Regions from separate parts of the Metabacillus sp. cB07 genome, predicted to be linked through region 2. Evidence: predicted binding sites of a transcription regulator. Region 2 holds the regulator's gene; the other holds the start of a gene.
What was found. The regulator CtsR, encoded in region 2, represses protease genes until heat stress. The targets are predictions, from matches to a motif close to ATGGTCAATAAAGGTCAAACA.
Positions count from the first base shown of each region.

Region 1 (14,777 bases), 560 kb from region 2:
TCTGCAATTCGCTGGTCAGATAGCGGAGACAGTTTATTTTCGCTCTCGATCATCTTTTGGATGAGTGATTTTACAGCCGATGACGTTATGTCCTGAGAAGTCTGCTCAAGGCCATTTGAAAAGAAAAACTTCAGTTCATACAGACCATGCGGTGTCTGTACGTATTTCTCCCTGACCGTTCGGCTTACCGTTGACTCATGCACGTCAATCACATCCGCGACGGCTTTTAGTGTCAGCGGTTTCAAAAAATGCCCGCCTTTTTCAAAGAAGTCCGTCTGTCTTCTGAGAATTTCATGCATCACTTTCAGCATGGTCGCTTTCCGCTGATTCAGTGTTTTCATCAGCCATTTGCACTGATTGAGTTTAGAAGAAAGATACTGCTTCACATCTGCATCATCAGTGGATGAAAAGGCAGCTTCATACGAAGAATTCACCCCGATTTTAGGTGAACTCTCTTCATTATACATCACTTGCCACTCTCCGCCGATTTTCTTTACGATCAGCTCCGGCACAATGTAGCTGTCATGGGCATGATGAAAAGCAAGGCCTGGACGGGGATGCAGCTTTTGGATAAAGTCCTGCACACTTTGTATCTCTTTCAGTTCCAGTTTCGTTTTTTTCGCAAGCTCTTTCCATGACTTTTCGGCAAAAAGATAAAAATAATCGCGGATAATCAGCTCTGCTGTCTGGTTGCGCTCAGGCAGCCGCAGCAGCTGAAGGTAGATGCACTCCTGCAGATTTCTGGCTCCCACACCTGCAGGATCAAGCTTTTGAAGATTTTCCAGCTGAAGCTGCAGTTCATCTTCGCTGATGCTGAATCGTTCTGCCAGCACCTGCAGATCTTCTTCTATATACCCGTTTGGATCCAGGGCCTGGATCAGAATGTGCAGCGCTTTTTTCTCCTGAGGCTGCATCTTCATGCCAAGCAGCTGAGATTCCAGATGCTGCTGCAGAGTCGCCGTCCTGCTCGCTGCATTTTCAAGCAAGTCTCCTTTTTTTGAGGCATTTGCCGTTTTGAGGGCCGAGGTATGATACAATACGCCTGAATCAGGCTTGTCTTTCACATCAATGAGGGGATTTTCAAGGGTAAGGTCCTCTATGTAGGACGCGAGTTCCATAGAAGAGTACTGAAGGAGAGTAATCGCTTGCTTTAGTTCCTGTGTCATATTCAGTTTTAAGGACTGCTCTTGAAATAAACCTGCTTTCATATCCATAGATCGTTCCCCCTGCTGTTCATTTTACACGAAAATGGTCCATCATTGAATGGAAGAAACTTCAAAGGAGAGATCAATATGAGCGAATTATTTTCAGTTCCCTATTTCGTACAGAATTTTAAAGAACATCTTAAACACAACGAGAACCAGATTCCTGAGCTTGATGCGATGAACCGGTATTACCGTTCGGTTGTTTCAACTCTTGTACAAGATCAGCTGACCAAAAATTCGGTTGTGCTGAAACGGATTCAAAATCTTGATGAAGCTTACAATAAGGTGAAATCCACCTTGAAATAATTACCTGTTCACAAAATGCGGATGATGATTTATCATTGGTTATGTTGAGTCGCCAAGCGCGGCAACATACACTTCTTGTCCAGTGCGGCTTACTGGACTGCTTACATACTATTCACATTCCATAAAAACATGCCCCGCCGAAAAACTCGGCGGGGCTTTTTTTGTTTTTTCAGCGGAACAGCCTTGCCCATGTTACAGGACCGACGATCCCGTCGACCTTAATTCCTTCTTTTCTCTGAAAATTTCTTACTGCCTGGGCTGTGACAGGGCCATAGATTGAATCGGCAGGAACACCCAGTTTCCTTTGAATTTCTCCAATATTGGAGCCTCTCATATAGGGACTCTTCAGTCTGTAAAGCGTTCCCGGGAACGGTTTCGGACGCCTCGGTTTCGCTCTGTTCAGCCTTCCAAATGTTTCAGGACCGACTATCCCGTCAACACGTATGCGCTGCTCCTGCTGAAATTGCCTTACCGCCGCCTCCGTTTCAGCTCCAAACGTTCCGTCTGCCCCGAATCTTGGAAGCGGGTACCCAAGGGAAATCAATTTTCTCTGCAAAAAAGTCACATCTGCTCCAGAATCCCCTCTTCTGAGTATCGTCGTGTCAACTTCACTGCCCGTCTCGCGTTCAGGCGGCTGGACTCTGATTGGCGGAGACGTGCTTTTGTCCCACGCATTATAATAGGCACGGACGTCTCTTAAAAACTGCGCGAACGTTACTCCGTTCGGTACAAGCCAGCTTTCAGGATCCGTGCGCCTTCGCGGGTCAAGCGTACTGTGTGCGACAATTTTAGTCGAAGGATCGAGATTAAATCTGCGGCAAAGGTACGCATGGTACCAGACATACCTGTCATATGCCTCACGGAAAACCCCCGTGCGGCAGAGCTCCACTCCAATGGCCGCATCATTTGCATCAGCCCCGAACAGACGGTTGTCCTCAGGATTTGTATACAAATTATGATAGGCTTTTTCATTCAGGGGAATAATCTCGAGAATTTTTCCATCATCTATAAATGTGTGGGCCGACGCACTCGGCTGTGAATTATTAAAATAGGCAAAATGATCATCTGCATCTGCAGAATTATTGGCGGTCTCGTGTGCAACAATAAAGAGCGGCCCGGACAGACCTGTTCCCGGTCTCGAGTTTCCAATTCGTATATAGCGCTGCTCAATCTGATATTTATCAGAAACACTCACTTTTATCACTCCTTTATATAGTAGATGATAGAGTGAGAGCTTTGGGAAAGGCTGTTATCCTGAGGCATGTGCCTGTTTTGGGGAAAATCTAGCTCCGGACCGCGAGACAGACAAGTTTGTGCTAGTTTTGAATGTCTGGTGTAAAAAACCCAATAAAAAAAGAGCTGCTCCCCTATGGGAACAGCTCTCTTGCAATTTGACGCGCTCGAGAGGATTCGAACCTCCGACAGACGTGGTACCGGAAACCACCGCTCTATCCAACTGAGCTACGAGCGCACGTATTAGCCAGTAGCGCTATTATACGACAAAACCGCTTCCTGTTTCAAGCGTTATTTTTCTTCGTGTCACGAAAGCCGCCTATTTCATGTACTCTCAAAATATACAGGTGTGCATCTTCTGTTGTATGATTAGAAAAACAGGCTTCATCACAGCGGTATAAAGGGTAAAGGGCTTATAGACAGAAGCAGCTGAATAAAGGAGATTAAACACTATGACTGACCGCTATTCAATAAATGTTAACGGTTCCTCTTTCGATTGGGATTTAAAGCAGGCAGCCTATCACTTCGAAGGAGATGAAGTCGTTTTATTCTGGATCAACACGGCCTTCAAAACATTCCTTGATTCAATTGAAGAGATCTCTGGAGAAAATGCCGCAAGACTGGTTCTTGAAACAGCCGGCTATCGCACAGGTGAAATTGTCAGCGACTTTTACAAGCGTTCAATCGGAAAAACAGAGGATATTTTGAAGAGCCTGCCGAATACATATGTTACAGCCGGTTGGGGTAAGACCACGATCGATGTCCTGTCCTATGACGAGTGCAGAGCTGTAGTGAGAATTGAAAACGGCTGGGAGTATAAGGTGAACAAAGCTCAGGGCAAAACGGTGGAAGGCTCGTTTCTGGCCGGTCACTGGGCCGGTGTTTTAAGCGGTCTGTTTGGGAAAACGGTCTGGTACAGAGTGCTGAAAAGCCAGACAAGCGGAGATCCTTATTCAGAATTTGAATTTTCGCCTTCCGGAATCACTCCTCAGCGGAATATCCGTTCCCTGATCCAGGAGCAGGAAAGGGCTGACATGCTTGCACTCGAACAAAGTGTTGCTAAGCGGACTGCAGATCTTGTTGATCTTGTGAAAGAGATTTCCTCTCCAATTATCCCGGTTCTGGACAACATCATCGTCCTTGCGATGATTGGAAGATACGACGAAGCGAGGGCTGAGGAACTTTTAACAAAAACTCTCTCAAACCTGCCAGAGTATAAAGCGACGTTCCTCATTCTGGATCTGACAGCCATCTCTCAAGTGGACGAGTTTACAATAGACTTGCTTCAAAAGCTTGTCCAGGCTTCCGCTCTTCTTGGAACATCGTGCATCTTAGTCGGCATTTCTCCTGAGCTAAGCATGAAAATTGTCAGCTCCCGGTATCAGATGCAGAACATTCCCTGCCTCTCTACGCTGAAACACGGCATTCACTACGCCTTGGCGCAGGAAGGACTGCATATTTCAAGAAAATAGTACCCTCTTCTTCTCAATCGTTTGAAAAAAAGAAAAATTGGGTAACATGGTTACAGTCACTAGCTCTGACATATACATAAGAGGGGCCTTAAACATGCTCAGGCGGCAGCGTTTCGTTTGACCTTTATTGACCTTAGTTGTATGATGAGAGTACATAAATTTACCTTTACTTTAAAGGAGGAAATACGATGAATTTAATTCCTACAGTTATTGAACAGACAAACCGCGGTGAACGTGCATATGACATTTACTCACGTCTTCTAAAAGACCGCATCATCATGCTTGGAAGCGGAATTGATGATAACGTTGCAAACTCAATCGTTTCTCAGCTTTTATTCTTAGAAGCAGAAGATCCGGAGAAAGACATTTCCATCTACATTAACAGTCCTGGCGGATCTATCACTGCCGGTATGGCCATTTACGATACAATGCAGTTCATTAAGCCGCAAGTATCAACAATCTGCATCGGTATGGCAGCTTCTATGGGAGCATTCCTTCTTGCAGCAGGCGCCAAAGGCAAGCGTTATGCCCTTCCAAACTCTGAAGTCATGATCCATCAGCCTCTTGGAGGAGCGCAAGGCCAGGCTACGGAAATTGAGATTGCTGCAAAACGCATCCTTTTCCTTCGCGACAAGCTTAATCAGATTCTTGCAGACCGTACAGGCCAGCCAATTGAAGTCATTGCGCGCGACACAGACCGCGACAACTTCATGACAGCAGAGCGTGCACTTGAGTACGGCCTGATTGACAAAGTCATGGACCGCAATACGTTAGCAGACAAAAAATAAGAAGTGTAAAAAGAACGGCATCGTGCCGTTCTTTTTTTATTTGGATTTTACATAAGAACGCAAACTACCTCTTTTACTAGTAAGATCTTGGGCATATGGCAATTGATTTGCTGTACTGGACTTGTTCAGCAGCTAAATCAGGCACCTGCGCAGTCCGGATTAACAGAGATCAGTGCGTTACATCCAACAATCAGTGCAATACTTCCAACTTCGAGCATTTTACAACCAACTTTGATTGAGTATCTACCAGCTTTCCCCGATTTACTACCAGCTCTCCGCACAAGCTCTAACTACCTCTTTTTCTAGCAAGATCTTGGGCATTTGGCAGTTGATTTACTGTCTGGATCTGTTCAGGCAGCTAAATCAGGCACCTGCGCAGTCCGGATTAACAGAGGTCAGTGCGTTACATCCAACAATCAGCGCAATACGACCAACTCCGCCTATTTTACAACCAACTTAGATTGCGTATCTACCAACTTTCCCTGATTTACAACCAACTCTCCATACGAACGCAAACTACCTCTTTTTCTAGCAAGATCTTGGCCATTCGGCAGTTGGTTTGGTGCACTGGACTTGTTCAGCAGCTAAATCAGGCACCTGCGCAGTCCTGATTTACAAAGATTAGTGCGTTACATCCAACAATGAGTGTAATACATCCAACTTCAAGCATTTTACAACCAACTTTAATTGCGTATCTACCAACTATCCCCGATTTACTACCAAATCCCCATACAGGCGCAAACTACCTCTTTTCCTAGCAAGATCTTGGCCATTCGGCAGTTAGTTTGCTCCACTGGACCAGGTCAGGCACCCGCAGCTAAACTTGCACCATAAAAAAAACGGCCCAAAGGCCGTTTTTATGCTTCCTGCTTTACGTATTCTGTTAAAACTTCGAGTGCTTCGTTTTCGTCGTGGCCTTCTGCAATCAGTGTGACGGTTGATCCTGAGCTGATGGCAAGGCTCATGAGCCCCATGATGCTTTTTGCGTTAACCTTTTTTCCATCCTTCTCAAGGAAGATATCTGATGCGTACCTGTTGGCCTCTTGTACAAATAATGCTGCGGGACGTGCTTGTAAGCCTGTTTTCAAACGAACTTCGACCTGTTTTTGAGCCATGTAAATCCCCTCTGCTTTCCCCTTTTATTTGATTGTTACCGGCTGGCCGTTTCTAAGCTGTTCTGCAATTTCGTCCAATTTTCTCAGGCGGTGGTTTATGCCTGATTTGCTGATTTTGCCGCTCGAAACCATTTCTCCGAGCTCTTTCAGCGTGACATCCTGGTACTCTACCCGCAGCCTTGCAATTTCGCTTAATTTATCAGGCAGAGCTTCAAGACCCATTTTTTCATCAATGTATTTAATATTTTCAACCTGGCGGATTGCAGCACCAATTGTTTTGTTTAAGTTAGCGGTTTCACAATTGACGAGCCTGTTTACGGAGTTTCTCATATCCCTCACAATGCGTACATCCTCAAAACGCAGCAGCGCCTGATGGCCTCCAATGATACTCAAAAACTCGGAGATTTTCTCCGCTTCCTTGAGATAGGTGATATACCCCTTTTTCCGCTCAAGTGTTTTGCTGTTCAGGTTAAAAACATTCATCAGCTCGCACAGTGCATCATTATGCTCTTTGTACAGAGAGAAAATTTCCAGATGATACGAGGATGTCTCAGGATTATTCACTGAACCTCCAGCAAGGAACGCCCCTCTGATATACGATCTTCTGCAGCACTTCTTTTTAACGAGATCTTCTGAAATACTTCTAATAAAGGTGAAATTCTCCCCAAGGATGCTTAAATCCTCCAAAATTTCACGGGCTTTTTCTATCAGCCGAACGATATAGACATTATTCTTTTTCAAACGCATTTTTTTCCGGACAAGCAGTTCAACAGAAACGTCATACTGCTTTTTTAAGAGAGTATAAATTCTTCTGGCTATTGCTGCATTTTCAGTCTGAATATCTAGAATCAATTTTCGATTCGAAAAAGAAAGAGAGCCATTCATCCGGATGAGTGCAGACAGTTCTGCTTTTAAACAACATGGTTTAAGTTCTATGTTAGTCAGTTCTTTTTTTGTTTCAGAAGCAAAAGACATCGTTCTGCACCCTCCAATCAGTATGAATGCATTCGTTTGCACTCTTTATTTTTTTGCCGTTTTCCGCGGATTGTCAGGAAAGGCTCCGCGGAAAGCCTGGGTCTTATCAAGTAATCATCTCATACAGGAGCTTTGCTACCTTTACGGTGTCATGCCGGATGACGTTATTTTCATAGGAGACAATCTTATCGTGGACAATTTCAAGCCCCAGTTCACGGAGTGCCTCGAGATCATAGTTTACCGGTTTTGCCAGTTCTTCTGCATATAATGCTTTCATCATATCAGGAATCACTTCATCATTCACTAATATTGTATCGATGAACTTGCATTTCATATGGTCATTGAGTGCTCTTACATGATCAGATGCTGTGTAATCAAGGGTTTCACCGGCCTGTGTCATCACATTGCAGATATACACTTTTTTGGCTTTCGCCTTGCACACTTCATCACCGAGTTTTGGCACGAGCAGATTCGGCAGGATACTTGTATAAAGACTTCCCGGTCCTATAAGAATCAGGTCTGCCTTCCGGATGACGTCAATTGCTTCCTCAAGGGGCTCAATCGTTTCGGGTGAAAGAAAGACCCGTTTGATTTTTTTCCCTGAGTAAGGAATTTTTGATTCACCGGAGACGATGGTGCCGTCTTCCATCTCTGCATGAAGCACAACGCTTTTGTTTGCAGCCGGAAGGACTTTTCCCCGGACATTCAGCACTTTGCTCATCTCGGTGACCGCGTGGAAGAAATCTCCCGTGATGTTCGTCATGGCGGCAAGGATCAGGTTCCCAAGAGAGTGCCCAGTCAGGCTGTTGCCTTTATTGAAGCGGTGCTGAAACAAATTTTCAACAAGGGGTTCCACATCTGAGAGCGCAGCTAACACATTGCGTATGTCACCTGGCGGCGGAATACTCAGTTCATCGCGGAGCCGGCCAGAGCTTCCGCCGTCATCTGCTACAGTCACAATCGCTGTAATATCCACAGGGTATACCTTTAAGCCCCGCAGAAGGACAGATAAACCGGTTCCCCCGCCGATGATGACTACATTTGGCCGTTTAGAAGGTGCTGTCATTAATGACGGCTTCTGCGCTCAATATCACGGTGTGATACGTGCGTCTGGTAATCGTTTTTGTAATGCTTCGCAATGTGTTCCGCCAATGTGACCGAACGGTGCTGTCCGCCTGTGCACCCGATCGCAATAACAAGCTGGCTCTTGCCTTCCCGCTTGTAGTAAGGCAGCATGAACGTCAGCAGATCAAGCACTTTTTCAAGGAACTTCTGCGTTTCCGTCCACTTTAGGACATAAGAGGACACTTCTTCTTCAAGTCCTGTTTTTGGCCTCATATGGTCGATATAGTGGGGATTTGGGAGGAATCTGACATCAAAAACCAGATCCGCATCAATCGGCACCCCGTATTTAAAACCAAATGAAAGCACATTGACCGAGAAGGTATGCTCGGCATCTTCCGCAAACTGCTTCAGAATTTTTTCTCTGAGTTCGCGCGGCTTCAGTTGTGATGTATCAAAAATAAGCTGTGCACGGCCTTTCAGTTCCTCAAGCAGCTCCCGCTCATTTTTGATGCCTTCAAGCGGCAGACCTGTCGTTGCAAGCGGATGGGATCTCCGTGTCTCCTTGTAGCGTGTCACAAGAGTTGCATCCTTTGCATCGAGGAACAGGATCTGCGGGCTGATCCACGTTGTCTCAGCTATATCATCAAGCGCCTGGAACAGACTTTCAAAGAACTCTCTTCCCCTGAGGTCCATTACCAGGGCAACCTTGTTCATCTTTGAACCCGATTCTTTCATCAGTTCAAGGAATTTAGGCAGCAGCGTCGGCGGAAGATTATCCACACAGAAATAGCCAAGATCTTCAAAGCTCTGAATCGCTACTGTTTTTCCAGCTCCGGACATGCCTGTAATAATGACCATTTTAATGTCCTGAACACTGCCTGTACTCATTTTGATTGCCTCCTCTCACATTCTCGTTACGTGTATATATTTGTATGTCTAAGCAGACTACTGCGGATCAAGGCGGTAGGCAAGCAGTTCAAAATCAGGAGTATATGTGAACGTGCCGTAGATCAAGCCTGCCCCCTTCATCATGAATTCAAGAATATGATGATCTCCCGGAGCCATCGGAAGCTCTGCGACTTCTTCAAGTGAATGCCACTTCAGCTTTCCTTCTTCGGACTGGTCCACATTTTCGCCCGTGAATTCAGTAGCGAAAAACGTAAACATCATCCATTCGGAAACAATTTCATTTCCTTCTTTAATAATAAAGGTAAAAATGCCTTTGATTTTTGGGTTTTTTAAATATATGCCTGTTTCTTCGCGATATTCCCGTATGACAGTGTCTTTAATTGATTCACCCTGCTCCATCTTTCCGCCGGGTGCCACCCACCATCCTCTTCTCGGTTTTTGCAGGAGAAGAATTTTATCGTCCTGTACTAATACGCAATTCGTCACTCTTTGCAAAACTCTTCACCTCTGGATTTAATCGGCAGGCCGTCATTGTTTTTCTTCCTTTTTATTATACTATTTTGCGCACAGCCCCACAATGAACGGGGGCTCCAGGCACCATTTTATTTTCTTGTTTTCTGCTGGAAATAGCACTTATGTATATATACGGCTTGTACGAAGGAATGTTTCAGTTTTTTGGACAAAAAAAAGGAGCACGGGAAAGGGCGCCCGTACTCAAAAAATATTTATAAAAGGGGGTCAATTACTATTTATATAGTACCCCATAATTATTTCAGTGGTGTTACAGGAGAGTTAAAACAGAGTTACGTTTTTATGAACTTGTTTAAAGCTTTAACGTCATTTAGTTTCCGGCTTTGATTTTTTCCATCAGTTCTTCTACGTAATGCTGTGCACTCTGGGCTGCAATAGATCCATCGCCTGTTGCTGTAACAATTTGACGAAGGGATTTTTCACGGATATCGCCTGCTGCAAAAATACCCGGCACCTTTGTTTCCATGCGGTCGTTTGTTTCAATATAGCCCTCTTCGTTTGTAATGCCGATCGCCTGGAATGGTTTAGAAAGCGGCAGCATGCCGATATAGATGAACACGCCGTCTGTTTTCATTTCTGTTTCTTCACCGGTTTCCGTATTAACAAGGGTGGCACTTCCTACCTTGCCGTCTTTTTCATTGATTTCTTTCACCGTATGATTCCAGATGAAATCAACCTTTTCGTTATCAAACGCGCGCTGCTGCAGAATTTTTTGAGCGCGCAGCTCATCGCGTCTGTGAACGATTGTTACTTTAGATGCGAAGCGTGTCAAGTACACACCTTCCTCAACCGCAGAGTCACCTCCGCCGATAACGATCAGCTCTTTGTTTTTGAAGAATGCGCCGTCGCATACCGCACAGTAGGAAACGCCGCGTCCGCCAAGCTCTTTTTCGCCCGGAACGCCGATTTTTTTGTATTCGGCACCTGTTGAGATAATGACGGCACGCGTTTTGTACTGCTTGCTTCCGGCAACAACGGTTTTGTATTCTTCGCCGTCGATAATTTCTTTAATGTCTCCGTAAGCATATTCAGCACCGAACTTCTTCGCATGATCAAACATCTTTGTTGAAAGGTCCGGTCCGAGAATATGGTCAAAACCCGGATAGTTTTCAACATCTTCCGTATTGGCCATCTGGCCGCCCGGCACGCCGCGCTCAATCATCAATGTTGAAAGATTTGCCCTTGACGTATATACAGCTGCTGTCATTCCGGCAGGTCCTGCACCGGCAATAATGACATCATAGATTTTTTCTTCAGACATCGTTCAATCACTCCTTGGATTCGCACAAATCATTCGTATACGGGACGTTGCTCCCATACTTCTATCCTATAAAAGATAAGGATTTCATGCCATTTATTTGCTCACGACCAGAGGTTCCGGATGTAAGCTGAATATTTGGACAGGGTTTTGCCGGATATGGAGTATTGCTTAGCCGTTTCCGTCTGTGTCACTTTATAGCCGTTTTCCTTCTTCCATACATACTCAAGTGCTCCTGCCCATGCAAGATGGTTGGTTAAAGGCAGCTCTTCTCGTTTTGCTTTCAGAGCCGTCTTAAAGAAAAACAAGTAAAGTCCTTCATTCAGACCCTCGTTGTTTTTGAAGAGAACCTGTGCTGCCTGGTAGGTGAATCTGGATTTCTCAGACACGCTTTTTTTAATCTCCCCATTAACATGCGCAATTGCAAGATCCATAAACTCTCTTTCGAATGCAGACTGGGGAATTTTTGATGTTTTAAAAACCTGAATTTGATCTGGCTGATTCGTTTCAGCTGCTAAAAAGATGGCCAGCAGACGCTCTTCAATCGGCATAGTCATCGGCCGCTCCACTGACACTGTATCTTTAGTCCACGGCTCTGATCCCTCTTTTTCGGGATTCATCTCAAGAACGCGGTCAAAGCAGCTTCTGGCAAACTGTTCTTTTCCGGTAAAATAAGCGGAATAAGAAAGCCAGTAGTAAAACGTTTCATCACCGTCAAACCCCTGTCTGTAGATCGCCTTCAGCCATTTATAAGCAAGCTCGTACTGTCCGACAAGAGCAAATGTCGCACCAAGCTTATATCTGTGTTCAAACAGAATCGGGTGGATTCTCCCCATGCGCTGCGCGAGCTCCTCCACTTTGTCATCTTGGCGCTCATAATAATAAAACACCATTAAGTTGCACAATGCATGAAGGTTGCCGGGATTTTTGTCCAGCACCATATCCAGGTGCTCTTTCGCCCGCTCGACATCTCCCATGTAAAAATAGGCCAGGGATAAATTGTTGTAAGCCGACCAGAACTCAGGAAAGTCTGCCGTAATTTCCTTCAGCAGGACAATCGCTTCTTCAAGCTTTCCGTTCTCAAGCAGGGATTTTGCTGCATCCTGCTTCACGATCAGTTCGTCTGAATCAGAAAACAGATCCTCCTCATCCGCGCTTTCAATTGTCAAAAGCTCAAGAAGATCCTCCGTTTCTTCGATAAACTCGCCGTTCGGCTCCTTAGTCTGGTATTCTGTCGCACATTTATAGGCTTCATGAAAAAGACCCAGATGCGCGTAATTATTGGCCATAAAGTAATGGCACTCTGATAACTCGCTATCAAGGTTTTTTAGAATATATGTTAAAAGCTCGTTTGATTGCTGATATTTTCCAAGTTCGGTATAGATGGCTGCAAGCTGGCTGAGCATCACGATATGATCCGGCTCAAGCTTTATGGCACGCTCAATCCACTTGCCCGCTCTTAATAGGTCTCGCTCCCGATAGGCTTTCATGCCCTTACGGTAAAAGTACTGTCCGTCTTGGAAGAAAGGGACAATCTGCGCTTTCTGTTCACTGTTGGTTGATTGTTTACCCACTGAAATCCTCCATTTCTTTACTTCTGCCGTAGGTTAGTATACCACACTGGGGAAGTACAACATAGCAGGTGGCAAAAATTAAAAGCTCTTGTCCTATCATGGTCAAAATAACAGCGCGGCAAACAATTTACAGGCAGAACAGGATGGTCCGCTTATACCTTTTTCCGCCGGGTTGGAGGGAACTTAACCTGTCTCACAACAAAAAAAGCCCCAAAATATAGGGCTTTACTTTGATGCATGACGCTCTTTCAATACACTCAGAACTTCATCGAGAGGCAGCTTCTGTTCTCTGAGGAGCACCATGAGATGAAACAGCAGATCGGCTGCTTCCCATTTCAGTTCCTCCGCGTCGCGGTTTTTGGCAGCAATAATGACTTCAGATGCTTCCTCGCCGACTTTTTTAAGGATCTTATCTACTCCCTCTGTGAAAAGGTAGGTTGTATAGGAGCCTTCAGGCATTTCAGCTTCGCGCTCTGCAATCAGCTTCTCTAAAGTGCTCAGGATGTTGAAGCGGTCAGGAACAGATTCCTGCGCCTTGCCGAACAGCGTTTCAGAAAAGCAGGAATAGGCGCCGGTATGACAGGCAGGACCTGCAGGCTTCACTAATACAAGAAGGGCATCCTGATCACAGTCATACTTCAGCCCCTCAACCTCCTGGGTGTTTCCTGAAGTTGCCCCTTTGTTCCAGAGCTCCTGTCTTGAACGGCTGTAAAACCACGTTTGCTTCGTATCGATTGTTTTTTGAAGGGATTCCTTGTTCATATAAGCAAGCGTAAGAACTTCTTTGCTTGCTGCATCCTGTACGATGGCAGGGACTAAGCCATTTTGATCGAATTTTACGGATTCCAGGTTCATCTGACTAACACTCCCTGCGTTTTTAAGTAGTCTTTTACTTCTTTTACGGACGTTTCTTTATAGTGAAAAATAGAAGCTGCAAGTGCGGCATCTGCTTTTCCCTCTTTAAATGCATCAGCAAAGTGTGCCGCATTGCCCGCACCTCCGGACGCAATCACGGGAACTGTTACAGCTTCGCTTACGATCCGGTTCAGCTTGAGATCAAACCCGCTCTTTTCTCCGTCGCTGTTCATGCTCGTAAGCAGGATTTCACCGGCTCCGCGCTTCACTGCTTCTCTTGCCCATTCGGTTACTTCCCAGGCTGTTTTCTCTCTTCCGCCATGTGTGTACACCAAATAAGTACCTGATTCCGCATCAAACCTTGCATCAATTGCAACGACGATGCACTGGGAGCCAAAAAAGCTGGCGCCTTCTGTAATCAGCTCCGGACGCAGAACCGCCGAAGTATTGACAGACACCTTATCGGCCCCTGCACGAAGGATTCGCTTCATATCCTCAAGGGAGTTGATGCCACCTCCAACCGTAAAGGGAATCGCAAGCTGCGCGGCTACGCTCTCCACGACGTCGGTCATCGTTTTTCTTCCTTCATGGGATGCAGAAATATCGAGGAACACTAGCTCATCTGCTCCCTCTTTGTCGTAGAACTTCGCCAGTTCAACAGGATCTCCAGCATCACGGAGCCCCAAAAATTGAATGCCCTTCACGACCCTGCCGTCTTTGACATCAAGGCACGGAATAATGCGTTTTGTGATCATGCCCGCTCCACCTCTTCCAGCGCTTCCGCCAGGTCAAACTGATTTGTATAGAGCGCTTTTCCGACGATTGCTCCTTTAACGCCATTTGCCGCGAAAGCTGCTAAAATAACAAGGTCATTCAGCGAACTGACTCCTCCGGATGCGATCACTTCTTTGCCTGTCGCTTTTGCCATTTCACACACAGCATCCACATTCGGTCCGGAAAGCATGCCGTCTGTTGCAATATCTGTGAAAATAAACGTTTCTGCACCGGCTGCAGCAAGTTCCACTCCAAGCTCAGTCGCTTTAACGGTCGAGGTTTCCACCCATCCTTCCGTTGAAACAAAACCGTCTTTCGCATCAATGCCGATGGCGATTTTCTCTCCGTACTTGGAGAGCATTTTTTTCACAAATTCAGGATTTGAGATAGCGGAACTGCCCAGAATGACGCGGGAGACACCATTTGAAAGGTAATAGTCCACATCTTCTTCAGAGCGGATGCCACCGCCTATCTGCACCTTCACATCAAGCTTTCGTGCAACTTCAATCACATGATTGTCATTCACGCGCCTGCCTGCTTTTGCACCGTCAAGGTCCACCATGTGAATCCACTCGGCTCCTTTTTCAGCAAATACTTTCGCCATTTCAAAAGGAGAATCGCCGTACACCGTTTCTTTTGCGTAATCTCCCTGTATGAGACGGACACATTTGCCGCCCCTCATATCAATGGCGGGATAGATGATAAATTCACTCATGG
Region 1 covers NZ_CP069296.1:3,693,739-3,708,515, forward strand. Annotated here, with positions in the region: gene rpoN (RNA polymerase factor sigma-54) at 1-1,214, opposite strand, end outside; gene yvfG (protein YvfG) at 1,293-1,511, shown strand; gene JOJ89_RS21185 (peptidoglycan-binding domain-containing protein) at 1,681-2,076, opposite strand; partial or broken gene JOJ89_RS21190 (peptidoglycan recognition protein family protein) at 2,188-2,706, opposite strand; tRNA gene JOJ89_RS18940 (tRNA-Arg) at 2,907-2,982, opposite strand; gene JOJ89_RS18945 (STAS domain-containing protein) at 3,197-4,216, shown strand; gene clpP (ATP-dependent Clp endopeptidase proteolytic subunit ClpP) at 4,405-5,004, shown strand; gene JOJ89_RS18955 (HPr family phosphocarrier protein) at 5,862-6,119, opposite strand; gene whiA (DNA-binding protein WhiA) at 6,144-7,094, opposite strand; gene JOJ89_RS18965 (gluconeogenesis factor YvcK family protein) at 7,201-8,160, opposite strand; gene rapZ (RNase adapter RapZ) at 8,160-9,047, opposite strand; gene JOJ89_RS18975 (8-oxo-dGTP diphosphatase) at 9,105-9,563, opposite strand; gene trxB (thioredoxin-disulfide reductase) at 9,910-10,860, opposite strand; gene JOJ89_RS18985 (tetratricopeptide repeat protein) at 10,962-12,431, opposite strand; gene hisIE (bifunctional phosphoribosyl-AMP cyclohydrolase/phosphoribosyl-ATP diphosphatase HisIE) at 12,657-13,286, opposite strand; gene hisF (imidazole glycerol phosphate synthase subunit HisF) at 13,283-14,041, opposite strand; gene hisA (1-(5-phosphoribosyl)-5-[(5-phosphoribosylamino)methylideneamino]imidazole-4-carboxamide isomerase) at 14,038-14,775, opposite strand; gene hisH (imidazole glycerol phosphate synthase subunit HisH) at 14,772-14,777, opposite strand, start outside.
Region 1: clpP (ATP-dependent Clp endopeptidase proteolytic subunit ClpP) is a predicted target of CtsR. The motif match lies at 4,331-4,351, and genes of this name have one in related genera.

Region 2 (14,777 bases):
CCGTTCAGCAATCGCCGGAACTTCTTCTCCAAGCTCATTTGCCGCTTTAATCAGCTTATCGTCCACGTCTGTAAAGTTGGATACATAATTGACGTCATACCCGCTGTATTCAAGGTATTTGCGGACAGTGTCATAGACAATCGCAGGACGGGCATTTCCTATATGGATATAGTTATAAACCGTTGGTCCGCACACATACATTTTTACCTTTCCCTCTTCAAGGGGCTTAAAGGTTTCTTTTTGTCTGGTTAGCGTATTGAATAACTTGATGGTCATCTTGACTCTTCCCTTCTTTCCATTGTGCGATTTCTTCTTTCAGGCTTATGAGCTCTGCCTCAAGTTCCTTGAACCTGTCTGCCACAGGATCCGGAAGATTACAGTGATCCATATCCTGATTAATCCGCTTGCCGTTTCGGATCACGACCTTGCCCGGAATGCCGACAACGGTTGAATGATCCGGCACATCACGAAGCACGACAGACCCCGCTCCGATTTTGGAATAAGCACCAACCGTGATGGAGCCAAGCACTTTAGCACCTGTCGCAATTAAAGCATTGTCCAGTATGGTCGGATGCCTTTTACCCTTCTCTTTTCCGGTTCCGCCAAGGGTAACACCCTGGAAAACCGTTACGTTATCGCCGATTTCGCACGTCTCGCCAATGACAACTCCCATGCCGTGATCGATGAAAAACCGCCTTCCGATCTTTGCACCCGGGTGAATTTCAATGCCTGTGAAGAATCTGCTTACTTGTGAAATAACTCTTGCGATAAAAAACATGTTCCGTTTGAAAAACGCATGTGCGAGCCGGTGAGCCCATATTGCATGCAGTCCTGAATAAGTAAGTATCACTTCCAAATACGATCTTGCAGCCGGATCCTGTTCAAATACGACTTCTATGTCTTCTTTCAGCATTTTAAACATTTTATTCCCCCCAAACCTTCCCCTTATTTTGTCCTTTAATCTAATTGTGAAACAGACTATAAAAAAAGCGCCTCTGTCCTAATAGACAGAGACGCTTTGTGCGCGGTTCCACTCTGTTTAAACAGGCGGTTAAAAGCCTGTTTCAACTTTGGCTCCTTTAACGGGGAGCATCCGCTTTTATTTACTGCTTCAATATGAAGGTTCAATAAAAGACTCAAAGGTGCATTTCAAGACAGTTGTCGCATAAACCTCTTTCACCGGGCGAGGTTCTCTCTGGAATGGAAACGGCGTCTCTACTTCTCCTTCTCAACGTGTTTCAATGTATTACACATACTATATTACATTTCATGCAAAAAGTTAACTGTTCGCACTTTTTAATCTTGCTAAAATCGTTTCTTTACCAAGAAGTTCGATTGCCTGCGGCAGGTCCGGCCCATGAGTCTGGCCTGTTGTTGCCACACGGATCGGCATAAACAGATTTTTGCCTTTATGGCCCGTTGATTTCTGCACAGCCTTCGTTGCAGCTTTAATGCCTTCAGCCGTGAACGCTTCAAGCTTACCCAGCTCTTCTGCGAATGCCGTCAGCACTTCAGGCACCTGCTCTTCGTCCAGCACATTGCGCGCTTCGCGGTTATAGGTGATTTCCTCTTTAAAGAAAAGCTCAGTCAGCTCTGTGATCTCTGCGCCATAGCTGATTTTATCCTGATGAAGGACAATCAGTTTGCGGGCCCAGTCAAGCTCTTCTGCAGATGCAGAATCAGATACTTTGCCTGCTTTTACAAGATGCGGAAGAGTCAATTCAACAAGTTGATCCGCATCAAGCTGTTTAACATACTGATTGTTCATCCACAGCAATTTCTGTGTATCAAAAACAGCCGGCGATTTAGACAGTCTTGCAGGATCAAAGATCTCGGCAAACTGATCTTTCGTGAACATTTCTTCTTCCCCGCCCGGAGACCAGCCAAGCAGCCCGATAAAGTTGAAAAGGGCCTGCGGCAGATAGCCGAGTTCTTTATACTGTTCAATAAACTGGATGATTGATTCATCCCGCTTACTGAGTTTTTTGCGGTTCTCGTTAACAATCAGCGTCATATGGCCGAAAACAGGAATGTCCCATCCGAACGCATTGAAGATCATGATTTGTTTCGGTGTATTGGAGATATGGTCTTCTCCGCGGAGAATATGCGTCATCTTCATAAGGTGGTCATCAACCGCTACAGCAAAGTTGTAAGTCGGCGTACCGTCTTTTTTAACAATGACGTAATCGCCGATGCCGTCTGTTTCAAATGAAATCTCTTCTTTCACGATGTCATTGAACGTGATGACTTCTCCCTTTGGAACACGGAAGCGGATGCTCGGCATTCTTCCTTCAGCTTCAAGCTTCGCCTGGTCCTCAGGTGTCAGGTTTGCACATTTGCCTGAGTATTGCGGCGTCTCACCGCGCTCAGTCTGTTCTTCCCGCTCCTGCTCAAGCTCTTCTTCTGTGCAGTAGCATTTGTACGCTTTTCCTTCTGCAAGCAGCTGATCGTAATATTTTTTATAAAGATCGTTGCGCTCTGATTGTCTGTACGGACCGTATTCTCCGCCTGTATCAACGCTTTCGTCCCAGTCAATGCCAAGCCATTTCAAGTATCTCAGCTGGCTTTCTTCGCCGCCTGCAATGTTTCGCTTTTTATCTGTATCTTCAATACGGATAATAAACTTTCCGCCGGTATTGCGCGCATAAAGGTAATTAAACAGCGCTGTCCGGGCATTTCCGATATGTAAATGTCCAGTCGGACTTGGAGCGTATCGCACTCTTACTTCGTTTGTCATATCTGTACCTCCGTTAATCTCTAACATCTGTTCCATTTTATCATTAAAAACAGGGTGTCCAAAAGCTTGTCCGGGATTTTATTTTTTCACAATCAGAACAGAAGCCTGTGAGGCAATCCCTTCTCCGCGGCCGGTGAAGCCAAGCTGTTCGGTCGTTGTCGCCTTCACATTCACCTGGTCTGCATCAGCTTCAAGAAGTTCTGCAATCCGTTCTCTCATTTGATCAATATAGGGAGCCATCTTCGGTTTTTGGGCAATAATCGTACAATCAATGTTGCCGAGTACATAGCCCTTTTCTTTTACAAGCTGCCAGACATGCTGAAGCAGCTTCGCAGAATCAGCATCCTTAAATTCAGGGTCTGTGTCCGGAAAATGCTTTCCGATATCGCCTGCCGCGATTGCTCCAAGGCACGCGTCTGCCACTGTGTGAAGCAGCACATCTGCATCAGAATGGCCGAGAAGGCCTTTTTCATATGGAATCTCAATGCCCCCAATGATAAGGGGGCGTCCCTCTGTCAGCTGGTGCACATCAAAACCCTGTCCAATTCTAAACATTCCTTATTCCCCTCTCTCACTCTCAAGTATCGCTTTAGCCATCAGCAGATCATCCGGCGTAGTCAGTTTGATATTTGTATAGTCTCCTTCAATGACAAGAACCTTGTGGCCGCTTCTCTCCATCAGGCTTGCATCATCTGTTCCAAGAAATGCTGCAGCCGATGCTTCTTTATGAGCCGCAAGAATATCAGAAAGACGAAAAGCCTGTGGGGTCTGTACGGCCCACAAGCTAGAACGTTCAACGGTTTCAATCACTTCACTGTTCAGGACACGTTTAATCGTATCCTTTACAGGGACTGCAACGGTTGCAGCTCCATCTTCATATGCTGCTTTTACGAGCTTTGAAATGACGTGTTTTTTAATGAATGGCCTTGCACCGTCATGCACGAGGACAACATCTGAGGCCGCCGCTTTCAGTCCGTTATAGACGCTGTGCTGCCTCTCATTGCCTCCGCTGACCATCTTTTTAATTTTTGTAAGACCGGAGCGTGCCGCCATTTCTTCAAAAAGAGCCCGTTCATCCGGATTGATGACAAGAAGGATGCCTGTGCATGCAGGATCTTTCTCAAAAACCGTCAAGGTATGAACAATGACCGGTTTTCCTTCAAGCTCAATAAACTGTTTGTTTTTGTCCGCTTTCATCCGTTTTCCTTGTCCAGCGGCAGGAATAATCACTTCATAGTTCATGTGCCCGCTCCCCTACAACGCTTTTTCAAGCAGCTTCGGCTTTGCGAAAATCATTCTTCCGGCAGAAGTCTGAAGAACGCTCGTCACGATGACGTCAATGTTTTTGCCGATATAGTTACGGCCCTCTTCCACAACAATCATCGTGCCGTCATCCAGGTAGGCTACGCCCTGATTGTGCTCTTTTCCATCCTTGATGACAAGAACTTTCATCTCTTCCCCAGGCAGGACCACCGGCTTGACGGCATTTGCCAGGTCGTTGATATTCAGAACTCCGACTCCCTGAAGTTCGCACACTTTGTTTAAATTAAAGTCATTTGTGACAACTACACCTGATGTCAGCTTGGCTAGCTTCACAAGTTTGCTGTCCACTTCCTGAATTTCCTCAAAATCGCCCTCGTAAATCTCGACTTTAATTGAGAGCTCTTTTTGAATGCGGTTCAGAATATCAAGGCCTCTCCGGCCGCGGTTCCGTTTCAGGGCATCTGAAGAATCAGCGATATGCTGAAGCTCTTCCAGCACAAAATGAGGAATGACAATCGTGCCCTCCAAAAATCCGGTCTGGCAGATGTCCGCAATTCTCCCGTCAATAATGACGCTTGTATCAAGAATTTTGAGCTTCGTGCTCTCAGCTTCCGCTTCTTCTTCACCCGCTCCTTTTTTCTTTCCGATTTTTCCGGAAATCGAAAACAGGCTGATCAGTTCGTCCTTGCGCTTAAATCCAACCTGAAAACCAAGGTAGCCAAGCAAAAGGGTCAGAAAAATCGGTATGATCGTGCTGAACACCTGATACTGAATGTCTTTAAACGGAATAACATTAACAATAAGAAAGGCAATTATAAGTCCGACAATCAATCCCAAACTACCGAAAAGAACATCCGTCACAGGCGCCTTTACCAATGATTCTTCCAGAAGCTTCACCCAGTTAACGACATAATCAACAAGCCAGAATGTGGCGATATAAAATAATATTGCTCCTAAAATGGCCAGAGCATATGGTGAATTAATAAAAGGTATGTCCTGCAGGCTTAACAATTTCATCAGCTGCGGCATAAAGAAAATACCCAGCGTTCCTCCAAGGAAAAGGAAAAAGATCTGCACAATTCGTTTTAACATACCCCCACCTCCTTCTCTTATCTATTATAATCACTTTCTCCCGTTTAAAACGGTGAAAACGCGAATTTCCGGAACCTGTAAACAGATTGAAATGTAATGAGAATCATATCATTTCCGAAAAATGAAAAACAAGAATAATATAACCTAAATCATGATGATTAAAACGTTTGAAGCGAAAGATTCATAAAAAGTTCGTTATATCTGACGGTCTATCAGCAGCTGCTCCTGAAGTCTGCGGAGACCTTCTTTTATCTTTTTCGCCCTTACCTCGCCAATTCCATCCACCTCATCAAGCTGTTCTACGGTTGCGCGCGTAATAAGTTTCAGATTTGAGAACTTGTTCACCAAATTTTCAATAATGACCGGCGGGAGCCTCGGGATCTTCTTAAGCACTCTGTACCCTCTCGGCATGACGAGGTCATCAGGGTTGGTGAAATGGGCCGAATAGCCGAGCAGGCGCAGAAGGACCATGTCATCCATCAGTTCTGTATTTGTCAGCACCTGAAATTGCTCAAGCACGTATTTGGGATCCAGTGTTTTATCGAAGCAATAGTCTTTAATGACAAGCGCTGCCTCTTCCTCGATATCTGAAAGCAGTTCATTCAGCTGCAGCCTGATAAGATGCCCTTCTGTGCCAAGCTCATTAATATAATTCAGGATTTCGTTTTTAATCCGCAGCACCATCTCAATCCTGTGAATCACCTGCAATAGCTCATCAAATGTGACAAGCTCTTCAAATTCGAGCGCCCCAAGGTTGATGATGGACTGATCAAGCACCGTTCTGTACTTTTCAAGAGTCTGAATCGCCTGATTCGCTTTTGTTAAAATGACACCGATATCTCTCAGTGCGTAACGGAGTTCCCCGTAGTAGAGGGTGATGACGTTTCTTCTCTGGGAAATGGCCACCACCAGGTTGCCCGTCTGTTTTGCCACCCTCTCCGCCGTACGGTGACGCATGCCCGTTTCACTTGAACTGATAAAAGCATTCGGGACGAGCTGGGCATTGGCATAAAGAATTTTATTTCCCGAATCACTTAAGATAATGGCTCCGTCCATTTTAGCCAGTTCATATAAATGGGCGGGAGAGAAAGCGGAGTTTATATAGAATCCGCCATCAACAAGTTCTTTTACTTTGTCGCTGAAGCCAACGACAATCAGTCCCCCTGTTTTAGCGCGCAAAACATTTTCAATGCCTGCTCTTAAGGGAGTTCCGGGCGCAATAAACTGCAGAATTTCCTTCATGCTCTTTTCGTTTGTTTTTTTCTCTTTCTCATTCACATTGCTACCCTCCCAGTGTGATTTGCAGGGCTTCTGCGACGTTTTTCACACCCACTGCCTCTATGCCATGCGGAACTGTCCAACCGCCTATATTCGCCTCTGGAATGATCGCACGCCTAAACCCGAGCTTGGCTGCTTCCATGACGCGCTGCTCAATTCTCGAAACGCGCCTTACTTCGCCTGTCAGCCCTACTTCTCCAATAATAATATCTGTTGCTTTTGAAGGCGCATCCTTAAAGCTTGAAGCGATGCTTACAGCAACTGCAAGATCAATCGCAGGCTCATCAAGCTTTACTCCGCCGGCCACTTTTAAATAGGCATCTTGATTCTGCAGCAGCAAACCGACTCTCTTTTCAAGCACAGCCATCAGAAGCGGCACCCGGTTATGGTCGATACCTGTTGCCATTCTTCTCGGGTTGCCAAAGCTTGTCGGCGAAATCAGCGCCTGAATCTCCACAAGAACCGGTCTTGTCCCTTCCATGGAAGCTACAACGGTAGAGCCAGCAGCCCCTTTGGAACGTTCCTCAAGGAAGATCTCGGACGGATTCAATACCTCTTCAAGCCCGCTTTCCTTCATTTCAAAAATACCCATTTCATTTGTGGACCCAAAACGGTTTTTCACTGCTCTTAGTATCCGGTACGTATGGTGGCGCTCCCCTTCAAAATACAGAACAGTGTCAACCATGTGCTCAAGAATTCTCGGACCGGCAATTGAGCCTTCCTTTGTAACATGTCCGACAATGAAGATGGCAATGCCCTTCGTTTTTGCAAGTCTCATAAGTTCTGCCGTACATTCCCTAACCTGCGAGACACTTCCAGGCGCTGAGGTAATGTCACTCTGAAACACCGTCTGAATGGAATCGACAATCACAAAAGCCGGATTTGTATCATCAATTGCCTTAGAGATATATTCCATATCGGTTTCAGCAAGTACAAGCAGTTTCTCGGATTTAACACCCAGGCGGTCAGCCCTCATTTTCGTCTGCTTGACCGACTCCTCTCCCGATATGTAGAGAACATCGTTTCCATTATCGGCAAGCTGTGAGGAAACCTGAAGTAAAAGCGTTGATTTTCCAATTCCGGGGTCTCCTCCTATCAGGACAAGGGAACCCTTTACGATCCCGCTGCCGAGAACACGGTTAAATTCTTTGAGGTTGGTTTTAATGCGCGGTTCCTGAGACGTTTCAATGTTTGTGATAGGTGAAGGTTTGTTTGCGGTCTGACCCGGAGCAGAGTGTGCAAAGGCCACTCTCCTGTTTGCCGTTCCTGTTTTTACAACTTCCTCTGTCATCGTATTCCATGCTCCGCAGCCCGGGCATTTCCCCATCCATTTTGGAGACTCATATCCGCACTCAAGGCACATGAATTTCGATTTTGTTTTAGCCATACTTTCTGTCCTTCCTTACTAGATTACCTTTTTAAAAAGAGAATCGGTAGAATCAGTGTGTTTGCTCTAAAGAAATGAAATCGAGGCATACGTGAAAAATGTATGCCTCATGATTGTTTCGCTTCTGATGATTATTTGATTTTCTCCGTTTCAGCTTCTGAAGAACTTTTTACAGTAAATTCTCCCTCTGTCACATCGAGCACAACTTTCTGGCCTTTTTCAATCGTGCCTCTAAGCAGCTCTTCAGACAGGCGGTCTTCAACATGCTTCTGGATCGCCCTTCTCAGCGGACGGGCACCGTACTCAGGATCAAAGCCTTCATCGGCAATTTTCTCCTGTGCAGCATCTGTCAGTTCAAGCACAAGATCCTGTTCGGCAAGACGCTTCATCAGCTGATCCGCCATAAGAGTAACAATCTCTTTAATGTGTTTCTTCTCAAGAGAGTGGAACACGATAATTTCATCGATACGGTTCAGGAACTCAGGTCTGAATGCTTTTTTCAGCTCATTCATAACCTTGCCCTTCATATCCTTGTAATCCTGCGCCTCATCCTGAACGTTGAAGCCGACGTATTTGTTGCGCTTCAGTTCACTTGCGCCGACATTCGACGTCATGATTAAGATAGTATTTCTGAAATCGACCGTTCTTCCTTTAGAATCTGTTAATCGTCCGTCTTCAAGCACTTGAAGAAGAATATTGAAAACATCAGGGTGAGCTTTTTCAATTTCATCGAGAAGAACAACTGAATACGGCTTTCTGCGTACTTTTTCAGTCAGCTGCCCGCCTTCTTCATACCCGACATATCCCGGAGGAGAACCAACGAGTCTTGATGTTGAGTGCTTCTCCATATACTCGGACATATCAATCCGGATCATGGCATCCTCATCGCCGAAGATGGATTCTGCAAGTGCTCTTGCAAGCTCTGTTTTACCTACGCCTGTAGGGCCGAGGAAAACAAATGATCCAATCGGGCGCTTCGGATCTTTAAGCCCTGCTCTTGCACGGCGCACAGCCTTTGCAACAGCTACAACAGCTTCATCCTGGCCAATCACGCGGTTATGAAGAATCTGCTCCATGTTCAGCAGCTTATCTGTTTCTGTCTGGGCCAGACGCGATACAGGAATTCCAGTCCAGCTCGCTACAACCATTGCGATATCATCCACTGTCACTTCAGAATTTTCCTGACCCTGTTTTTCTTTCCATGTTTTCTTCGTTTCCTCGAGCTGCTCGCGCAGACGCTGCTCTGTATCACGGAGAGAAGCCGCTTTTTCAAATTCCTGGCTTTGAACAGATGCATCTTTTTCCTTGCGCACTTCCTCAAGCTTCATTTCAAGCTCTTTTAAGTTCGGAGGAGTTGTAAACGAACGGAGGCGAACTTTCGAACCGGCTTCATCAATTAAATCGATTGCTTTATCCGGAAGGAAACGGTCTGAGATATAGCGGTCTGAAAGCTTAACCGCTGCATCAATTGCCTCATCCGTGATGGATACTCTGTGATGAGCTTCATAACGGTCGCGAAGCCCTTTTAAAATCTGGATGCTTTCATCAGCTGTCGGCTCATCAACCTGAATCGGCTGGAAGCGGCGTTCGAGCGCTGCATCCTTTTCAATATATTTGCGGTACTCATCAAGTGTAGTGGCCCCGATGCACTGAAGCTCTCCCCTTGCAAGCGAAGGCTTAAGAATGTTGGAAGCATCAATTGCCCCCTCAGCGCCTCCTGCACCGATCAGTGTATGAAGTTCGTCGATAAACAGGATGATATTTCCTGCCTGGCGAATTTCATCCATCACTTTTTTCAGACGGTCTTCAAATTCGCCGCGGTATTTCGTACCGGCAACAACAGTACCCATATCAAGTGTCATAACACGCTTGTCGCGGAGAATCTCAGGTACCTCATTGTTCACGATCTGCTGGGCAAGGCCTTCTGCGATCGCCGTTTTACCGACACCAGGCTCCCCGATTAAAACAGGATTGTTTTTCGTTCTGCGGCTTAGAACTTCAATGACCCTTTGGATTTCTTTGCTTCGCCCAATGACAGGGTCAAGACTGCCTTCGCGAGCAATGGCCGTCAGATCGCGTGCAAGACTGTCCAGAGTCGGCGTATTGGCATTGTTCATCGATCCGCTCTGGTGGCCTGAGCCCGACTCATTGCTGCCAAGAAGCTGCAGCACTTGCTGGCGTGCTTTATTTAAGCTTACACCGAGGTTATTAAGCACCCGCGCAGCCACACCTTCACCTTCGCGGATAAGACCTAAAAGAATGTGCTCTGTTCCTACGTATGAATGTCCAAGCTTTCTCGCTTCATCCATGGAAAGCTCAATCACCTTTTTAGCTCGGGGAGTATAGTGTATCGTCTGTGAAATTTCCTGTCCTCTGCCGATGAGGCTCTCCACTTCTTTTTGAATTTTATCTGATCCAAGGCCAAGAGCTGTCAGCGCTTTTGCAGCGATGCCCTCACCTTCTCTAACAAGACCGAGAAGAATATGCTCTGTGCCGATATTGTTATGTCCAAGACGGACGGCTTCCTCTTGTGCTAATGCAAGAACCTTCTGAGCGCGTTCAGTAAATCTTCCAAACATCATTCTTCATCATCCTCCATCCTTCTGACCATTTCAAGGTTTAGTCTTTCTCTGATTAATGAAGCCCTTCTAATGTCCCGTTCATCCGGGCGCAATGCCCCTCCGGAGTACTGCTGGAGAAATCCCGGCTGAGTCAGGATCATCAGCTCATTTAAAATATTTCTGGAAATATCTTTGATGATATTTAAATCAATTCCCAGTCTCACATCTGATAAACATTTTGCTGCTTCTTTGGATTCAATGATCCTGCTGTATGTCAGCGTGCCCAGGGATCTGAACACACGGTCCTCAAGCGGCACCTGCGACGTTTTATATAAAGCCTCCCGTGCAGAGCGCTCTTTTTCAATCAGCTGGTGCACCACACTCAGCAGATCTTCTGCAATATCATCCTCAGACTTGCCGAGAGTAATCTGATTGGAAATCTGAAAGATGTTACCTAATGCTTCGCTGCCTTCCCCGTAAATTCCTCTAACAACCAGACCTAATTGATTAATAGCCGGAATAATTCTGTTCATCTGCTGTGTGAGCACAAGAGCCGGCAAGTGCATCATCACCGACGCCCTCAGCCCTGTTCCCACATTTGTCGGGCAGCTTGTTAAGTATCCTCTTTGTTCATCAAACGCATAATCAACCGAACCTTCCATCCAGTCATCAAGCCTGCTCGCTGCTTTTAAAGCTTCTTTCAGCTGCAGACCTGGATACAGACACTGAATGCGAATATGATCCTCTTCATTCAGCATGATGCTGACCTCTTCATTCTCAGACAGCAAACACGCGCCGAACGAAGAATCCTCTGCTAAATTCGGACTGATTAAATGCTTTTCGACGAGCACCCTTTTTTGAATAGGCTGCAAATCATCCATGCGGAGCATTTCAAGCTTGCCGATCTCATCTACGCTTCTATCGGCAAACGTCTCTTCAAAAAGAGAGAGAATTCCCTGCAGCTCTTCATTCGAAGCAAAAGTCGGAAACCTGTACTTCTCAATGTTTCTTGCCAGTCTGACACGGCTGCTGAGAACAATGTCTGAATCTGGCCCATCCTTGCTCATCCAGGCACTCATCGCCTGGTTAATAAACTGCTGAAGTGACATATCAGGATTCACCCCCTCTGGAACTTTTTAACGAAAGTTCAAGCGAACGGATCTCATCCCGAATTTCAGCAGCCTTTTCAAACTCTTCCTGCTGAATTTGTTCTTTTAGATTCTGTTTTAATAACTCTATTCGTTTGCGGATGTGAATGCTACCGCCAATTCGCTCTGGAATCTTTCCCGCATGCACCGTATTGCCGCTGTGAACTCTTCTTAAAATCGGGTTAATTTGATCTTTAAACGTCCGGTAGCACTCGGAACATCCGAACCGCCCCACTTTTGTAAACTGCTGGAACGTCATCTCGCAGCCGGGACACTGCAGAACTTCATTTTTTTTAAAAACATCCTGCTTTGACTCGGAAACGGATGTATTCATGTTCAAAAGGCCTGCCAGCAAGTTATTAATAGAAAATCCCGTGCTGGTGTCAATGAACATGGAACTGTTGTTCTGCGCACACTTATCACAAATATGAACCTCAGTTTTTTCCCCGTTTACAACCTTCGTAAAATGAAATGTTGCCGGTCTCTCATTGCATTCCTGGCATATCAAGTCTGTCACCTGCTCTCATCGATATTTCAAGGAAGTCAGCATGGCCTTTATCATTCTTGCCCGCAATTCATCCCTGTGCGGCAGTTCAATATATAAAACGGATCTGTCAATCACACTCAGCATGATCTTTGCTTCCCGTTCTGAAATGACATCTTCACTTACAAGCCTTAAAATGAGATCTTCAGCAGATGACTGCGAGATCCGCCTGTCAATAATGCCCATGATCTGATCAATTAAATGCGCAGCATCATTCGATTTCACCTTAATGATCCGAATGTAGCCGCCGCCTCCCCTTTTGCTCTCTACGATATATCCTCTTTCAATCGTAAAACGGGTATTGATGACATAATTGATCTGTGAAGGCACACACTGAAACTTATCCGCAATTTCGCTTCTTTTGATTTCGACGATCTCCTTGCCGCTAGTCGTAAGCACCTGCTTCAAATAATACTGTTCAATGACATCCGAGATGTTACGCACTCCGCCTCCCCCTAACTTGACTTTGACTATATTTGACTTTAACACTAATATAAAACGAACGAACCTTTTTTTCAACTCATAACTGCTCATCTATCTATTTCCATTATTAACGGCAGTGAAACGTTTTTAAACAGAATTTGCCGCATTATTTTAATTGGGAAGAGTAATTAAGGGAAGGTGGAGGAAGGATAATACTTTATGTATACGTCAGGAATCGGTAATGATGAGCTGTTTTTCTGACCTGGATCCATTAAACGCAGCTTTTCTGTGCAAGAATAATTGTGTATGCGGCATGGGGACGAGTCGTTAGCTTGTGAGATTGTTTTGCGGTTTGGAAGGGTATGATTGGTGCATTTGCTTACCCTCTGATAACGATTTTTCGGCTTTGCTGGGTAGGATTTGGGACTTTGCTTACCCTCTGATGTCATTTTATCGGTTTTGGTGGGTAGGATTCAGGCTTTTGTTTACCCTCCGATATCGATTTTCCGGCTTTGCTGGGTAGGATTTGGGACTTTGCTTACCCTCTGATTTCATTTTATCGGTTTTGGTGGGTAGGATTCAGGCTTTTTGTTTACCCTCTGATATCATTTTTTCGGCTTTGCTGGGTAGGATTCAGGCTTTTGCTTACCCTCCGGTATCGTTTTACGGTTTTGAAGGGTACGATTCGGACGTTTGCTTACCCTCGGATATCGTTTTACAGTTTTGGAGGGTACGATTCAGCTATCTATTATCCTCATTTTGAACAACAAAAAAAGGACAGCATCTCTGCTGTCCTTTTTTCTGCGTGCCTGGCAACGTCCTACTCTCACAGGGGGAAACCCCCAACTACCATCGGCGCTAAAGAGCTTAACTTCCGTGTTCGGCATGGGAACGGGTGTGACCTCTTTGCCATCATCACCAGACAATATGCATTTTTGTTGAAAGAGTTATTCTTTCAAAACTGAGTAACGTTTGATAACAAGATTCACGTGCAATTTACGCTTAGTTAGACTGTGGTTAAGTCCTCGAACGATTAGTATCTGTCAGCTCCACACGTCACCGCGCTTCCACCTCAGACCTATCAACCTGATCATCTTTCAGGGTTCTTACTCACAAATGTGATGGGAAATCTCATCTTGAGGGGGGCTTCATGCTTAGATGCTTTCAGCACTTATCCCTTCCGCACATAGCTACCCAGCGATGCCTTTGGCAAGACAACTGGTACACCAGCGGTGCGTCCATCCCGGTCCTCTCGTACTAAGGACAGCTCCTCTCAAATTTCCTGCGCCCACGACGGATAGGGACCGAACTGTCTCACGACGTTCTGAACCCAGCTCGCGTACCGCTTTAATGGGCGAACAGCCCAACCCTTGGGACCGACTACAGCCCCAGGATGCGATGAGCCGACATCGAGGTGCCAAACCTCCCCGTCGATGTGGACTCTTGGGGGAGATAAGCCTGTTATCCCCGGGGTAGCTTTTATCCGTTGAGCGATGGCCCTTCCATGCGGAACCACCGGATCACTAAGCCCGACTTTCGTCCCTGCTCGACTTGTAGGTCTCGCAGTCAAGCTCCCTTGTGCCTTTACACTCTGCGAATGATTTCCAACCATTCTGAGGGAACCTTTGGGCGCCTCCGTTACATTTTAGGAGGCGACCGCCCCAGTCAAACTGCCCGCCTGACACTGTCTCCCAGCCCGGTAAGGGCTGCGGGTTAGAATTTCAATACAGCAAGGGTAGTATCCCACCAATGCCTCCACCGAAGCTTGCGCTCCGGCTTCCAAGGCTCCTACCTATCCTGTACAAGCTGTACCAAAATTCAATATCAGGCTGCAGTAAAGCTCCACGGGGTCTTTCCGTCCTGTCGCGGGTAACCTGCATCTTCACAGGTACTATAATTTCACCGAGTCTCTCGTTGAGACAGTGCCCAGATCGTTACGCCTTTCGTGCGGGTCGGAACTTACCCGACAAGGAATTTCGCTACCTTAGGACCGTTATAGTTACGGCCGCCGTTTACTGGGGCTTCGGTTCAAAGCTTCGCTTGCGCTAACCTCTCCCCTTAACCTTCCAGCACCGGGCAGGCGTCAGCCCTATACTTCGCCTTGCGGCTTCGCAGAGACCTGTGTTTTTTGCTAAACAGTCGCCTGGCCTATTCACTGCGGCTTTTCAGGGCTATTCACCCTAAAAAGCACCCCTTCTCCCGAAGTTTACGGGGTCATTTTGCCGAGTTCCTTAACGAGAGTTCTCTCGCTCACCTTAGGATTCTCTCCTCGCCTACCTGTGTCGTTTGCGGTACGGGCACCTCTCACCTCGCTAGAGGCTTTTCTTGGCAGTGTGGAATCAGG
Region 2 covers NZ_CP069296.1:107,830-122,606, reverse strand. Annotated here, with positions in the region: gene cysS (cysteine--tRNA ligase) at 1-276, opposite strand, end outside; gene cysE (serine O-acetyltransferase) at 227-922, opposite strand; T-box leader at 1,007-1,241, opposite strand; gene gltX (glutamate--tRNA ligase) at 1,280-2,737, opposite strand; gene ispF (2-C-methyl-D-erythritol 2,4-cyclodiphosphate synthase) at 2,816-3,292, opposite strand; gene ispD (2-C-methyl-D-erythritol 4-phosphate cytidylyltransferase) at 3,296-3,979, opposite strand; gene JOJ89_RS00615 (PIN/TRAM domain-containing protein) at 3,992-5,092, opposite strand; gene disA (DNA integrity scanning diadenylate cyclase DisA) at 5,288-6,370, opposite strand; gene radA (DNA repair protein RadA) at 6,375-7,757, opposite strand; gene clpC (ATP-dependent protease ATP-binding subunit ClpC) at 7,889-10,339, opposite strand; gene mcsB (protein-arginine kinase McsB) at 10,336-11,427, opposite strand; gene mcsA (protein-arginine kinase activator protein McsA) at 11,429-11,974, opposite strand; gene JOJ89_RS00585 (CtsR family transcriptional regulator) at 11,990-12,454, opposite strand; rRNA gene rrf (5S ribosomal RNA) at 13,241-13,356, opposite strand; rRNA gene JOJ89_RS00575 (23S ribosomal RNA) at 13,447-14,777, opposite strand, start outside.